Regions from separate parts of the Solibacillus sp. FSL R7-0668 genome, predicted to be linked through region 1. Evidence: riboswitches for the same ligand, from Rfam matches in the RefSeq annotation. Region 1 holds a riboswitch; the other holds the start of a gene.
The links. A riboswitch is a leader RNA that binds a small molecule or an ion and turns the genes downstream of it on or off. The one in region 1 is predicted to bind S-adenosylmethionine.
Positions count from the first base shown of each region.

Region 1 (8,183 bases):
GTATTAAAGGAAAAATTCGAGGCTGCACTCGCTTGTGAAGGTGTGATGGGCATTTCAATTGCAACACGCCCTGACTGCTTACCAGACGATGTTGTCGAATATTTGGCGGAATTAAACGAACGCACCTATCTTTGGGTAGAACTCGGCTTACAAACCGTACATGAAAAAACAGCTAACTTAATTAACCGTGCCCATGATTACGAAACCTATGTGGAAGGCGTTAACAAGCTCCGCAAACATAATATCCGCATTGTGACACATATTATTAACGGCTTACCGCTTGAAGACTACGATATGATGATGGAAACGGCGCGTGAAGTGGCAAAGCTTGATGTCCAGGGCATCAAAATTCATTTATTACACTTATTAAAAGGCACACCACTCGTAAAACAATACGAAAAAGGCATGCTTGAATTCATGGAGAAGGATGCCTACATTAAACTTGTCGCAGATCAGCTAGAAATCATCCCTCCAGAAATGATTGTACATCGCATTACAGGTGATGGCCCTATCGATTTAATGATTGGCCCTATGTGGTCGGTCAACAAATGGGAAGTGCTAAACGGTATTGATGCAGAGCTGGAACGACGCGGTTCCTGGCAAGGTAAGCATTACAAAGCGGAAGTGACGAACGAATGAAGCTAGAACGTGTTATTCAATACGCACAAACACTCCTACAAATGAGCGTTGCGGAGGGAGATATTGCAGTCGATGCAACAGCTGGAAACGGGCATGATACATTATTTTTAGCAAACCTTGTTGGCGATGATGGCTTTGTGTATGCATTTGATGTGCAAAAAGAGGCCGTAGATGCGACATTGCACCGCTTACTGGATAATGCATTAGAACACCGCGCCATCGTGTTACGCGACGGGCATGAAAATGTAGCGAAATATATCAATAAGCCTGTTTCTGCTGCCATTTTTAATCTTGGCTATTTGCCCGGTAGTGACCATGAAATTATTACAAAGTCCAATACAACCATCCAGTCACTCGAAAGCCTACTTCCATTATTAAAGGTAGGCGGCATGATTGTATTAGTTGTCTATCATGGACATGAAGGCGGAAAAGAAGAGCGCGATGAAGTCATTCGCTTTGTTAGTGACCTCCCGCAAAAATACATTCACGTACTACGCTATGAATTTATCAATCAAAAAAACGACCCACCTTTTATCCTAGCAATCGAAAAAGTAAAAGAATTTAAGACAGAGAGCTAAGCCATTTCGCTCTCTGTTTTTTAGAAATGAGGGGAACTTATGCGTTTATGGCATTATGAATTGATTCCGTATTTACCAAAAAGCCAGCTCCTTGCACAGTGGCGCGAGCTCAACAGCATTTTTGCGAAAGAAGATAAGCATATACTCATTAATTATATTTACGAATACCCAAAGCATGAATTATATGTATACACAGAGCTTGTGCTGCAAGAGATGAAATTGCGCGGAATCAATATTCGAACACTCGATAAAATGGCACGCTATTTTGATGATCTTGAAATGCTTGAAACGATCACACCCTTCGCAAAGCATCATAATAAAGCCTACTTAACCATCTGCTACTATAATTTATACGAAAAATTTATTCGTGGACAAAAGGATTTCTCCCCCGAGCAATTTGCCGCACTAGATGCTTATTATAACGAAAAAGGGCAACCGAAATAATTCGGTCTGCCCTTTTTTGTGTTTATTTATTACGTGCTTCCCAAAAATCCGCATTTTTAATGCCAAGCTTTTTCGGATCGAACTCTGGGTCTTTTCCTTCTTTTTTCTGCTGCTCATAGTCTTTCAACGCCAATAATGCCGGCTTCATAATAAATAGCATCATAATGACGTTAATCCAAACCGTCAAGCCTAATCCTACGTCACCAAACGCCCAAGCTAAATCAGATGTTTTTACCGTACCGTAGAATGCAGAAGCTAATAAAATAATTTTCATTGCAAAAATGCCAATTTTTTCGGCACTGCCCTTAAACATATATGAAACATTTGTCTCTGCTATATAGTAGTAAGCCATTAATGTTGTGAATGCGAATAAGAATAATGAAATTGCCACAAATCCAGAACCGAAGTTATTTAACGCAGGGAAAGCCTCATTGACAGCTGCCTGTGTAAAGCCTGAATATGTGATTGTTTCATCCATCTTTGCCTCGATTAAGGCACCATCTTGACTACCATCATGTACGTTGTATGTGCCCATAAATAAAATCATTAATGCTGTTGCAGAACATACTAATAACGTATCAATATAAACAGATGCTGCCTGTACTAAGCCTTGCTTTGCAGGGTGAGAAACTTCTGCAGCCGCTGCTGGATGTGGTCCCGTACCTTGACCTGCTTCGTTTGAGTAGATCGCACGTTTTACACCCCAGAAAATAGCGCTACCAATCATCCCACCAAATACGGCATCCGATGCAAATGCACTACGGAAAATTAAACCTAAAACAGCAGGTACTTCAGAAATATTCATAATGATAATAATAAATGCAACTATCAAATAGGCTAATGCCATAAACGGCACTAAAATTTGCGCTACGTTGGCAATACGCTTGATTCCACCAAAAATGATAATACCAAGTAAAAGAATTGTCACTAATCCCGTAATCCAAGGGTCAATACCAAATGCATTTTGTACTGCACCTGAAATGGCATTAGCTTGTACCCCTGGCATTAATACTGCAACTGACATAATCATTGCAATCGCAAAAACAATACCTAATGCTTTGATTCCTGTTGATTTTTCGATATAAAATGCCGGACCACCACGATATTGGCCATCCTTTTTCTCTTTATAAATTTGTGCGAGTGTTGACTCCATATACGCTGTCGATGCACCGATAAACGCAGTTACCCACATCCAGAACACCGCACCAGGACCACCAAATGCAATTGCTGAAGCTGTACCGATAATATTACCTGTACCTACACGACCCGATAAGGCAATCGACAACGCTTGGAATGACGAAACCCCTGCGTCTGATTTTTGCCCTGTAAACATTAGCTTGAACATATCACCAATCAGTCGAACTTGAGCGAACTTTGTTAAAATCGAAAATAACAATCCGACAATTAAAATCCCATAAATCATTACTGGGCCCCATAAAATATTATTGGCCCATCCTACAAACTCATTAATAAAGTTCATAAAATTCCCCCTTGTTGACTTAGTGTATTATTTTATATTTTAGTATATTACAAATATTCTAAAATTTCGATATTTTTTTACAGTATATTAGAAAAGCCTAGTAAAATATCATTTTTACTAGGCTTTTCTTTATTCGATAATATATCCCAAATCACGCAAAACATTGTCTATAAAGTCGACACTATAGCGAAATACTTCCTCACGCTCCAACTCAAAGTATAGGCTATGCAAACAGCCTTTCCATTGTTTATAGTGAAATTCAGAAAGGTTCATTTGCTCGTAGGCCCATTTTTTCGTTGCTTGAACATCTGTAATTTTATCATTTTCCCCAGTCATCACTAATAGCGGGACATTTGGCAATTTAAATTCGGGATCACGAATAATTCGTGTCAGCTGCTGCCAATCCCGATACCATTTCACCGTCACTGTATTCGTTAATGGTAGAAATTCCTTCAGTTCCATTAATACATCTGTGTTTCGTGTCAGATGTTGCAATGTCAGCTCATGCTTCAACTTAACATTTGATGTAATCGCACTAAAGCTTGATAGTGCATTGGATAATTTGCCCGGTGTCAATTTTAAGTTAATCCACGGTGAAGTTAATACAACCCCAGCATAATCGAGTTTTTGCTTCCTTAATACATAAGTTGCAATTGTAGCACCTAATCCATGACCTATGACAAATAGTGGTAAATCATATTCTAATGCTATTTTAAATAATAATTTTGTATATTTATAGTATCCATCGAAATCTTCATCATGATTTCTAGCAAATTTTGCTTGCTCCCCATGCCCTGGTAAATCACCCATTACGACATGAAAGCCTGCACTCCTATATTTTTCAATTAACCATGCGTACCAGCGATGCTGCTCATATACACTATGGAGAATGACGATTACTGCTTTTGGCTGCTGTTCTGCTTCCCATTTCCACATGGTCAAACCACTCTTTCTTTCAAATTTCTATTTTCTATCATACATTGTGTAACACATAAATGCTAATTGAAAATTCCCCTCCATTTGTTACGATAATAACAGCACATACTATTTTAGATAAGAATGGAGAAGTTGCACATGATTTATCCTTACAAAGACAAGTCACCTACTATTCATCCTAGCGCGTTTATTGCGGATTACGCAACGATAACAGGTGATGTCACAATTGGTGCCGAAACAACAATATGGTTTAATACGGTCATTCGCGGAGATGTCAACAAAACGATTATCGGCGAACGCGTGAGTATTCAAGATTTATCCTGTCTTCACCAAAGCCCTGCTTATCCTTTAATTGTGGAAGACGAAGTAACTGTAGGTCATCAAGTCACATTACATAGCTGTACAATAAGAAAACGCGCACTTATCGGGATGGGTTCCATTATTTTAGACGGGGCTGAAATTGGTGAAGGAGCGTTCATAGGTGCTGGTAGCCTCGTTCCCCCCGGAAAAGTTATTCCCCCAAATTGTTTAGCGATGGGGCGTCCTGCTAAAGTGGTCCGTGAGCTTACCGAAGCAGACCGTACCGACATGGATCGAATTATCCGCGAGTATGTTGAAAAAGGGCAGTATTATAAATCCTTACAAAATAATACACGCATCTAATTGTTTATTATTAATTAATACGAGTTACAAATGTAAACGGGGTCATTATTAGCACATTACTAATAATGACCCCGTTTTAATTTTATAGGCCTGCTTTTTCTTTTAACACTTGTGCTTTGTCTGTGTTTTCCCAAGGCACATTTAAATCTGTACGACCAAAGTGACCATAAGCTGCTGTTTGCTTATAAATCGGACGACGTAGGTCTAACATTTTGATGATACCTGCTGGGCGTAAATCGAATAACTCGCGTACCCATTCTACGATTTGAGCTTCCGCAACTTTACCAGTACCAAATGTATCTACTGCAATTGAAACAGGTTGTGCAACGCCGATTGCATACGCTAATTGTACTTCCGCACGATCTGCTAAGCCTGCTGCTACGATATTTTTCGCTACATAGCGTGCTGCATAGGCTGCAGAGCGGTCTACTTTTGTTGCATCCTTACCAGAGAATGCACCACCACCATGACGTGCATAGCCACCGTAAGTGTCTACGATAATTTTACGACCAGTTAAACCAGCATCCCCTTTAGGACCACCGATTACAAATCGACCAGTTGGGTTAATGAAGTATTTTGTTGCCTCATCTAATAATTCAGCCGGAACAACTGGTGCAATAACATGCGCCTTCATGTCTGCTTGAATTTGCTCTAATGTTGCCTCTTCATCATGTTGCGTCGAAATAACGATTGTATCAACACGTACTGGGACGTTGTTTTCATCATACTCAATTGTTACTTGTGTTTTACCGTCTGGACGTAAGTAAGCAAGCTGACCTGATTTACGTACTTCCGATAAACGACGCGCTAATTTATGCGCTAATGAAATTGGCATTGGCATCAATTCTGGTGTTTCGTTACATGCATAACCGAACATTAAACCTTGGTCACCTGCACCAATTGCTTCTAACTCATCCTCTGTCATTGAACCTTCACGCGCTTCTAACGCTTGATCTACACCTTGTGCAATGTCAGGAGATTGCTCCCCTACCGCTACAAGTACTGCTAGGTTTTCAGCATCAAAGCCGTATTTCCCACGTGTGTAGCCGATTTCTGCTACCGTGTCACGGATGATCCCTTTCATATCTACATATGTAGAAGTTGTAATTTCTCCTGCTACTAATACTAATCCCGTAGTAACGGTCGTTTCACATGCTACACGTGCATTTGGATCTGCTGCTAAAATTGCATCTAAAATTGCATCTGAAATTTGGTCACAAATTTTGTCTGGATGTCCTTCCGTTACACTTTCTGATGTAAACAGTCGACGATTTGCCATGTCTATTTCCTCCTAAAAACCTTATAAGTATTTTTGACGGTACTCATTACGCCCATGTTCAGCTTCTTGCTTTATCAACACGAGTTATTCGAAAGGCATTTAAGGAAATTTCCCTTTATAAAATAAAAAAACCTTTCGCTCTGATCTGTGCATGCGTTGCACAGCGAGGAAAGGGTTACGTTCGTTCATTACCTTTCACTCTTATCGTTCAAGGAATAATCCTTGCGTCAGATTGGCACCAACGCATGTCGTGAATGTACATGCAGGTTGCCGGGTTTCATAGGGCCTGACCCTCCACCAGCTCGGGATAAGAGTATCCGTTCAATTACACATCTTACGTAAAAAAAACTTAGCTGTCAATTAATATCGACTTTATTCATACAGTTTTCAAACAGATAAAAAAACGCAAAAAAATAATTCATAATTAGTATAGATTATTACATTCAATGTGTTATACTATTTTTGAATTAACAAACAACTCCCCTACACATGGGAATACTATAACAAAGGATGGTATTTAATAGATGAATTCGGTAGAAATTGCTAACGAGCTGAAAGAACTTTTAAACGGGGATAACATTCAAACTCAATTATCAGTTCCACAATTAGTTGAAAAAGCTACATCACGTGGAGAAGCAATGTTAACTGTAGAAGGCGCATTACGTGCTGAAACAGGTAAATATACTGGTCGTTCTCCTAAAGATAAATATATGGTTGAAGAAGAATCTTCAAAAAATAAAATCGACTGGGGCAAAGTGAACCGTCCGATCTCTGCAGAAGTTTTCGATAAACTTTATGTGAAGGTAGTCGAGTACTTAAAAGAGCGCGATGAATTATTCGTATTCAACGGCTATGCAGGTGCAGATAAAGCTTCTCAATTATCTATTAAAGTAATTAATGAATACGCTTGGCATAACCTATTCTGCCATCAATTATTCATCCGTCCTACTGCAGAAGAATTAGCTACGCATCTTGCTGATTTCACAATCGTTTCTGCTCCAAACTTTAAAGCAGATCCAGAAGTAGATGGCACGGAATCTGAAACATTTATCATTACATCACTTGAAAAGAAAATCATTCTTATCGGTGGTACAGAATATGCTGGAGAAATGAAAAAATCAATCTTCGGTATCATGAACTACTTATTACCAGAACAAGATATCTTCCCAATGCACTGCTCTGCAAACGTTGGTGAAGCTGGAGATGTATCATTATTCTTCGGTTTATCAGGTACTGGTAAAACAACTTTATCAGCAGACGCTGACCGTAAATTAATCGGTGATGACGAGCATGGCTGGTCAGACAATGGCGTATTTAATATCGAGGGTGGTTGCTATGCAAAAACAGCAAACCTTTCTCCTGAAAACGAACCAGAAATTTATGCAGCTATCAAATTCGGTTCTGTATTAGAAAACGTAGTAGTAGATGCACAAACGCGTGTAAGTGATTACAATGACCTTTCATTAACTGAAAATACACGTGTAGCGTACCCAATCGACTACATCGAAAATATCGCTGTACCATCAGTGGCAGGTCACCCAAATACAATCATCTTCTTAACAGCAGATGCATTTGGTGTATTACCTCCAATCTCAAAATTAACAAAAGAGCAAGCAATGTATCACTTCTTAAGCGGCTTCACTTCGAAGTTAGCTGGTACAGAGCGCGGCGTTACAGAGCCAGAGCCAGTATTCTCTACATGCTTCGGTTCACCATTCTTACCATTACCTGCAACAGTGTATGCTGAGCAATTAGGTAAGAAAATCGACGAGCACGGTTCTCAAGTATTCTTAGTAAACACTGGTTGGACTGGTGGCGAATACGGTGTTGGTAGCCGTATGAAGCTTTCTTACACTCGTACAATGGTACGCGCAGCAATCGAAGGTAAATTAAACAATGTGGAAACAACTCAAGATACTGTCTTTGGATTAAACATCCCAGTAGCAGTTGAAGGGGTACCAACTGACGTGTTAAATCCTCGTGATGCATGGGCTGACAAAGTAGCTTACGATAAAAAAGCAGCTGAGCTTGCTGATTTATTCAAAAACAACTTCACAAAATTCGCAAATGTTGATGAAGTAATTGTGAAAAAAGGCGGTCCTTTAGCATAATTTGCTTGAAAAAGCGATACGCTGTAGTTAGCTAAAATCTATCCGACATAACG
Region 1 covers NZ_JBBOUU010000001.1:2,945,057-2,953,239, forward strand. Annotated here, with positions in the region: gene MKX47_RS14635 (TIGR01212 family radical SAM protein) at 1-639, shown strand, start outside; gene MKX47_RS14640 (class I SAM-dependent methyltransferase) at 636-1,217, shown strand; gene MKX47_RS14645 (pyrimidine dimer DNA glycosylase/endonuclease V) at 1,257-1,661, shown strand; gene MKX47_RS14650 (alanine/glycine:cation symporter family protein) at 1,684-3,141, opposite strand; gene MKX47_RS14655 (alpha/beta hydrolase) at 3,271-4,077, opposite strand; gene MKX47_RS14660 (gamma carbonic anhydrase) at 4,216-4,740, shown strand; gene metK (methionine adenosyltransferase) at 4,823-6,019, opposite strand; SAM riboswitch class I at 6,218-6,333, opposite strand; gene pckA (phosphoenolpyruvate carboxykinase (ATP)) at 6,544-8,130, shown strand.

Region 2 (8,183 bases), 1.1 Mb from region 1:
CAGTCCTATTGCCACTCTTACCCATTTTCGCAGAGAGTACCGTCCATCCGCTTATTTTAGGAATTGTTGCCGTAGCGGGGCATATGTTCCCGATTTTCGCTAAATTCCGTGGCGGTAAAGCGGTCGCAACAAGCGCGGGTGTTATATTAGGCTATAACTTACCATTATTTTTAGTATTATTAGTAGTCTTTTTAATTTCCTTAAAAACAACAAAGATGGTTAGCTTAACATCGATGATTACAGCAACCGCTGCGATGATTTATGTAACTATTTTCTGGATTGTCACAGGAAACTTTGCGTTATTTATTTTAATCTCGTTTTTAGCCGGCTTCATTTTCTACCGTCACCGTGAAAACATAAAACGCATCAAAAATGGGACAGAACCGAAAATTAAAGGCTTTTAAATACCTTGCTAGCATGCTGAGAGTGAAAAAACTTTCAGCATGCTTTTATTATCGTTATAATGGATGTGCACTGGAAGTTTTACGTCAAAAAGAATAATGAGGTGAATCACATGGAAATTAAATTAACAAATGATGCAATTAATTGGTTCAAGCAAGAATTAGAAGCACAATCAGGGGATTATATTCGCTTTTATGCACGCTATGGCGGTTCTTCCCCATTTCACGAAGGGTTTTCACTTGGAATGAATCGCGAACAGCCTCATGAAATTGGGATTGAAACGGTTGTGGAGGACATTCATTTTTATATTGAAAAAACGGATGAGTGGTTTTTTAACGATCATCACCTAATCGTCAATGTCGATACAACGAACGACGAGCTCAGCTACTCCTACGAAAAATAGTTTAAATTTTTCAAATATATTGTAATCCCTGTTTTGGCATATTAACTCGTTATAATATACAAGTCGAACTTTATGAACAACGAGGGATTGCAATTGAATGTAAAACAAGGTTTTTATTGGCGCTGTGTATTTTTTATTACCGGCATTATTATTTTATCGCTTGGTGTCGCATTAACGATTAAAGCACAAGTTCTAGGCGTCGGTTCTTGGGACGTGCTGCACATTGGCCTGCAGAAGAATTTCGGCTTAACCGTAGGAACTTGGTCGATTATTTTAGGCTTAATCATTTTAGCCATTGATGCGCTATTGACGAAGCGTTTACCGAAAATCGGAACGTATTTAGATATGTTTTTGACCGGGATTTTTATCGATATTTTTTTATATATGCTCCCAGATTTACATCATCTCTTTGAACAAACATTAGCATTTATTGTTGGAATTGTTCTATTGGGCTTTGGCTGTGGGATGTATATGGTCGCAAATTTAGGGATTGGCCCACGTGACACATTAATGTTACTGCTTGTTCACCGCCTTGGCTGGACAGTTAACCGTGCACGCACAACAATTGAGGTTACCGTAGCAATCATTGGTTTTTTACTAGGTGGTCCAATTGGTGTAGGTACCGTCTTTATGGCATTGGGCTTAGGACCTGTTGTTCAATGGGCTTTACGATTAAATGAAAAACTATTTTTCCGCGCTTCAGGAACGGAAAGTGCGATTTTATAAGGGATTGTAGGCTTGCTCATAACGCCTTAAACTTATCAACTGAGCTAGTGTGAATGCGGTGTATGACCGAATTCATGCTAGCTTTTTTCCTTTATTTATTACAAATTTGTGTATATTGCCTCCATTGGCACTATTTCCTTTTCGTTTTTAGAAAAAAGGTGCATAGTTTAAGGTGGAGGTGTTTGTAAATGATACATATCGAAAACATTAAGCTCTATCGCAATGAAAAATTAATTTTGGACCGATTAAATTGGCAGGTTGAAAAAAATCAACATTGGGCCATTTTAGGCTTAAACGGCTCTGGCAAAACCACTTTATTAAAGGTCATTAATGGCTATATCTGGCCAAACGAAGGCAAAGTACAAGTATTAGGTGAAACCTATGGCGAGACCTATATTCCGAAACTGCGTCGTCGAATTGGCTGGGTCAGCAATGCGATGATTGATAATTTAAACTGGCAGGATAATGCCATTGAAATTGTGTTAAGTGGCAAATTTGGAGCGTTACGCTTATTTGAGGAAGTGAGTGAAGCCGAAATTGAAGAAGCAGTACGGATTATGAAACAATTTAACTGTGATCACTTAGCGAATAAAACATTCGAGTATTTATCACAAGGCGAACGTCAACGCATTCAGATTTCACGCGCAATTATGGCCAATCCGGACATTCTCATTTTAGATGAACCGTGTGGTGGCTTAGATATCATAGAACGAGAAAATTTACTACAAACAATCGAACAAATTGCAGGTCGTGAAAACTGCCCAACCCTTATCTATGTCACCCATCATGTAGAAGAAATATTGCCCTGTTTCCAGCATGTGCTATTGATGAAAGATGGTAAGGACGCTGCTACTGGTACACGTGAGCAAATTTTAACCGAGCCCGTATTAAGCAACTTCTTTGGTCGTGACGTAAGCTTACAAATCCAACGTGACCGCGCCTGGATAGCGGTAAAATAAGCTTTCAAATAAAAACGCACTCAGACGAATTGAATGAGGTTATACCCACCTCACCTACATTTCATTTCGTCTGAGCTGCGATTCGCTACTTAAATATGAAACTCAATCTGCTCCTCTACATAATGCCAATCATATGGTGTTTCTTGATATACATAATAATTTAGCCAGTTGTAAAATAATAAATGCGAGTGTGCACGCCAAACATTTTTCGGCGCTTGCTGTGGGTCATTATTTGGGAAGTAATTGACCGGAATCTCTGTATTTTCTGGATCTTTTTCCATGTCACGGAAATATTCATCCGATAACGTCGTCGCATCGTATTCCAGATGCCCCGTGATCATAATATGCTTATTATTTTTAGATTGCGCAATAAAGACCCCCGCATCGTCTGAATAGCTGAGTAAACGTAAATCAGGATGCGCTCTTACTTCTTCAATCGATACAGATGTATGGCGCGAATGCGGTGCGACATATTCATCGCTAAAGCCTCGCACTAAATCTACGGTTAGATCCGTAATCACATGCGAATAAATGCCCGAGCATTTTTTCGGAAGCTCAAACTTACCAATGCCAAAGTGGTGGTATAACGCCGCCTGTGCGCCCCAACAAATATGCATGATGGATGTAACGTTTTTATCAGCCCAATCCATTACCTGTGTAATTTCCTGCCAATAGCCCACTTCTTCAAATTCCATCTTTTCCACTGGTGCCCCTGTGATGATTAAACCATCATAACGACGATGCTTCACCTCATCAAAGGTTTGATAAAATGTATCTAAATGTGATTTTGATACATTTTTCGATTCATAGGTAGCCGTATTTAAAAAGGTAACATTCACTTGCAGTGGCGTATTACCTAGTAAACGTAATAACTGTAGCTCCGTTTTTTCTTTCTCAGGCATTAAGTTAAACACCAAAATATTTAATGGTCGGATTTGTTGTGTTTTCGCGCGGTCCTCTTCCATCACGAAAATTTTCTCTTGTCTTAATAGCTCGCCAGCCGGTAAACTTTTTGGAATATTAATTGGCATCGCTTGTTCCCCCTCAATTTTTGTACATTTTATACAAATCAAAAAGCCTCTCATTTCCAGCGTAAACAGAAATGAGAGGCTTTTAAACCGAACTTATCTGCCAAGGGAAGTCCCCTTGCTGGAATTAGCACCTTTCTAACCATGTTAGAGGTTGCTGAAACATCAACGGGCCAAGTCCCTCCGCTTCTCTTGATAAGACTATTAAATTGTCATAAGTGTACCATGTTAGGCTAATTTTCGCAATAATTCTAATAAAAAATTTTTTTGAGCTATGCTTATTTACAACCAAATAAATTTCATTACAAATCCAGCTGTAATTCCTAATATGATGCTTAACATCGTACCTATTAAATAATATTCAGAAAAACTTTTATCATCAAATTGTTTGAATCTCGTTAAGGCTTTCATTGCGATTAAAAATCCAATACTAGATAAATTGTTGGATACACAAAGTATTAATATTAAATTTCTTTCTAAGATACCTATCCACATCCCAGCTTTTGGGGGTGAGTCACTAATTAAAGATATTTTTTTATTCAATTTTACATCATCTTCTATTTTAGTTACATATTGATCTAATTGTTTTTCAATATCTTTTTCATTAAAACCATCGTATTTCAAGTTTGTATTGCTCGAAGTAAACTTTCCTTCAACTGTTGTTTCTATGATTTTGTTTGTTGGTCTAAATTCTGTTAACATTTTCCCGATAAGGTGTCCAGAAAAATATGAATTTATTAACAAAATAATCAAAGTAATAATAATCTTTGATTGAAAATTCAAATCTAAAGGTTGACCTGAAGCAATAGAGTTAAATAATTTGCTTAGTTTACTTTCAAAATCGTCAAATAGAACAATAGTGAATATAACAATGCTAACAATATGAATGATTTGGTCTACGATATACAATAATGTTAGTCTCATTGAAATTTGATACTTACTAATATCCGTACGCTTTTCAATATGGTCATTTAACTTTTCTTTTGTTAAATCCGTTAATAGGTGGATTAAACAAATAATAAAAATATAAACTACCAGTAGGACATCATATTCAATTAAACCTAATATAATACTCATTATCGTTAGCATTACATATGTTAATAAATGTATCGCTACATGTTGAAAGACTGCTGCAGGTCCTTCCTTCTTTTTGGCTACCATTTCACTCGATTGAAATGGATAATCCGCTATAAAATGTCCTAATATAAATAGTAAAATTAACATTATTTATATCCCTGTCCCAATCGGAATTGCTCAATATTTCTTCTTAATTCCAGCTCGAATTTCTTCTGTTTTTCTTGTATTTTATTTTCAGGATTTAATTGTATTTCTTTTGAATTTAATAAGTCATATAAAGATTCAGAAGCATCTAATATTAAATCTGTTTTCCCCACAGTAAAATGCTCCCAAACTGTAGAAGTTGATTTATTTAATGTAAGTGCAACTTCCTTTTGTGAGCGTAAAAGACTATATAGACCTAAAATCTCTCTTTGCTTCGTTGTTTGCTTTAAAATGGCTGCACTTTGTAAATTTAGAATAGAGTTAATTAATTGACGTTCTATATTTTCAAATTTATTTAACGGGTTCATTTCTATTAATTTTGTACGAGTTTTATCTTCTTTAATTAAATTATTGGCCAATCTTGCATTTTTCACAAGCATATTATTCCACTTATCAATATCGATAGTATTTATATTATCTTCAATCACCCCAAATGAAATACCGAAATAGGGCATATTGTCTTCATATTTCCAATTATAAACCATATAATTTGCTATCACGAGTGCATTAGAATAACCCTCAACTACACAGATTATTTCATCGCCCATTCTATGTTTAACTGCTATTTTTATAGTATTGTTATTCGCTAACACATCTTGCCATTCTGATAGATACTCACTTAATTCTTGACCATTTCGAAATTTACTTGAATTTGTAACATCTAATATAAATACTGAAACCGCTGTTCCCATCCGTACCCCTCCTTCAATTATAGTATCTATATACAGTATACCGCATAAATTCGGGTTGTAGACCTAATATATTACCGATTCGGTTCTAGAACCGGATTTATTACGAATTCGGTTTGTAGACCGATTATATAGGTGCTTAATCTGGCTAATCTTGCAACAGCTTATCATTCAACTAACTTATAAACAATAGGCAAAATTCACCTGAATAGTTGACATTATCTCAAACAATAAAAAACCTGTTCTAAATAGTAATAGAACAGATTTTTTAATATAGCTGCTAAAGAGCATCTTCTATTTTCTTTTCCACTTCAAACAACAAAGCTTCCAACTGCGCATCCCACTCACCTGTTAGCGTATTATAGACGCGGGCAAACTGATGATTTTCCGCCTTCTGATGTGCGATAAAGCAAATGACTGGAACATCATTAATTTGTACAGAGTCAGAGCTTACAATGCTTGTTATTGTTGTTGACACTTCATCGTCAGCTAACGGTTGGTCTGACAATTGCTGGTGAATATATTGAATCAGCATCGCCTCATCGACCGCTACGATTTCATCAGAATAAATTGTCGGAAATACTTCCGGAAACTGCTCCAGCTCCTCAAACTGTTCTAAATCGCCTTCTAAAATGGCTTCATGCAATGGACTGTATTGTACAAAATAGCTCGTTTCATCGAGTTCTTCTTCAAAAATGCCACTCGCTAATTGGGCTTCTCCTTTAGCCGTTAACAAGTAAAACTCTTCTTTTTTTATCATCCCAAGACGCAGCATTTTATTCGTCAAATCATGAATAAATAGCGGCTCGACAAGTAAAATATCTGCTAAAAGCTCGGCATTTGTGAGCCTTGCTTTGTTAAATGAAACCAACATCATCTTCATCAAAATATCCATCGCATTGCGAATAACTGGGTGATACTTCACTTCAATTGTATGCACCGGAATGGCATAATTTATTTGCTTTTCAATTGTAACATCGTTTTGCTGTAAAATTTGCTGCTGCAATTTTTCTGTTAAACTTTGTAAATCCATACTGAACTCCTTTAACCAATTGCGTAATAGCCGTTTTGCTGCTTGACGGTATTTAATACATGTCGATACATCGTACGTACTTTTTCTGCTTTCGGACGCTCGGTAAACATGTCAACACTACCAATCATAATTAGTAGTTCACGCGCGCGCGATAACGCAACATTTAAACGACGATAATCCTTCGCAAATCCGATTTCCCCGCGCTCATTGTCATGATTTCGCACCATGCTGACAAGAATGACATCCATCTCCATTCCTTGGAATTTATCGACAGAGCCAGTTCGAATGTGTAAATGTGGCACATGGAGTTCCTGGTCAATTAAACGATTAATGCGCTTTACCTGCTCGGCATAGAACGAAATAACCCCAACTGATTTTAATGCATCCTTAGCAATTAACCCCTCAGCCTTCGCTTTTTCAGTTGCTTCATTAATTTCAAGCAGTTGCTCTTTTATTTGCGCTAATTCAGCCTCATTAAATAAACTTGACCCTTCCTTCATGCGCTGTTCAAAATTCGATTTATTGTTGGCAATATCGAGCCATAACAAATGATGATTTCGCGTAATTTTGGATGTCGTTAAATAATGATCGCGCACAGCATCCGAATCTTCTAAACCGCATTGCAAGCGTTCGGATTCCTGCTCATAAAACGGTGTGATTGTCTCCATAATGTTCGTATGCATTCGATATTGGAGGGCTAGCATCGTTTTATTTTGCGCGGGTAAATTATTGTATAAGCGTTCAAATAGCGATTCTTCGAGTAATTTTTCAAGCTCTCTTTTTTCTTCAAATGTCGTACTTTCCTTCACAACTTGCTCTAATGTTTCCTCGAACGTCGCATCGCCAACAAGCGGTGGTAGCTGATGATGATCCCCTACAAGAATAATTTTTGCCCCTTTAAGCATAGGTAGCAATAATTCAGGCGGTGTCGCTTTTGACACTTCATCAATAATGACGACATCAAAGGTTGGATAATTGTCCATGAATTCCTTATTAGCAGACGCAACACATGTTGTACCTATAACGTTCGCATGCTTTACATATAACTTTCGAATTTCGTCTAAGTCATACTCGTTTGCCTCTTTTAGCAGACCATGCCATTCATTTTGAAGCTCGGCTGTTACAGGCAACAAGTCAATTTTCACTTGCAACGTTGCGATTAACGCTTGTAAACGTTCGATTTGTGCATTTACTTCCAAAATCGCTTGCTCTGGATTTGATTTTGTTAGGAGCTCCAATTCCGCTCGACGTTTTTCAAGTTGTACACCCTCACTATTGAATGCTTTAAAGCGAGCTGTCAATTCCTCAACAGTTGCTGTACCAAGTGCAATTTGCTCATTCAGCACCGTCAGTTCCTCTGATTTTTTAGCCAATTGCGTGTCCAGCTTTTCACGATTTTGACGCTGTGTTTCCACCTTCATTTGTTCGAGTTCATTGGTCGCCAATATTTCTTGTAATTCCGATATTGTTTGCGTAATGTCGACGGAATCATCCATACGTTCTTTAAGAGTATTCATTTGGTTATCATACGTGGAAGCTTCTGTTTGTAGCTTTGTTAAAAGCTCCACTTTGACTTCATTTTGCTCTTTGAATTGTAAAATAATTTCTTCTTTTAGCTTTTCAAAAATAAGCACCGTTTCACGAATCGCATCCATGTATTTT
Region 2 covers NZ_JBBOUU010000001.1:1,853,946-1,862,128, reverse strand. Annotated here, with positions in the region: gene plsY (glycerol-3-phosphate 1-O-acyltransferase PlsY) at 1-404, shown strand, start outside; gene MKX47_RS09025 (HesB/YadR/YfhF family protein) at 515-805, shown strand; gene MKX47_RS09020 (YczE/YyaS/YitT family protein) at 899-1,531, shown strand; gene MKX47_RS09015 (ABC transporter ATP-binding protein) at 1,720-2,490, shown strand; gene metA (homoserine O-acetyltransferase MetA) at 2,580-3,521, opposite strand; SAM riboswitch class I at 3,612-3,720, opposite strand; gene MKX47_RS09005 (DUF3307 domain-containing protein) at 3,801-4,742, opposite strand; gene MKX47_RS09000 (hypothetical protein) at 4,742-5,491, opposite strand; gene MKX47_RS08995 (nucleoside-diphosphate sugar epimerase) at 5,769-6,521, opposite strand; gene MKX47_RS08990 (AAA domain-containing protein) at 6,533-8,183, opposite strand, start outside.
Region 2: linked by a shared signal. The riboswitch ahead of metA (homoserine O-acetyltransferase MetA) and the one ahead of metK (methionine adenosyltransferase) in region 1 are both predicted to bind S-adenosylmethionine.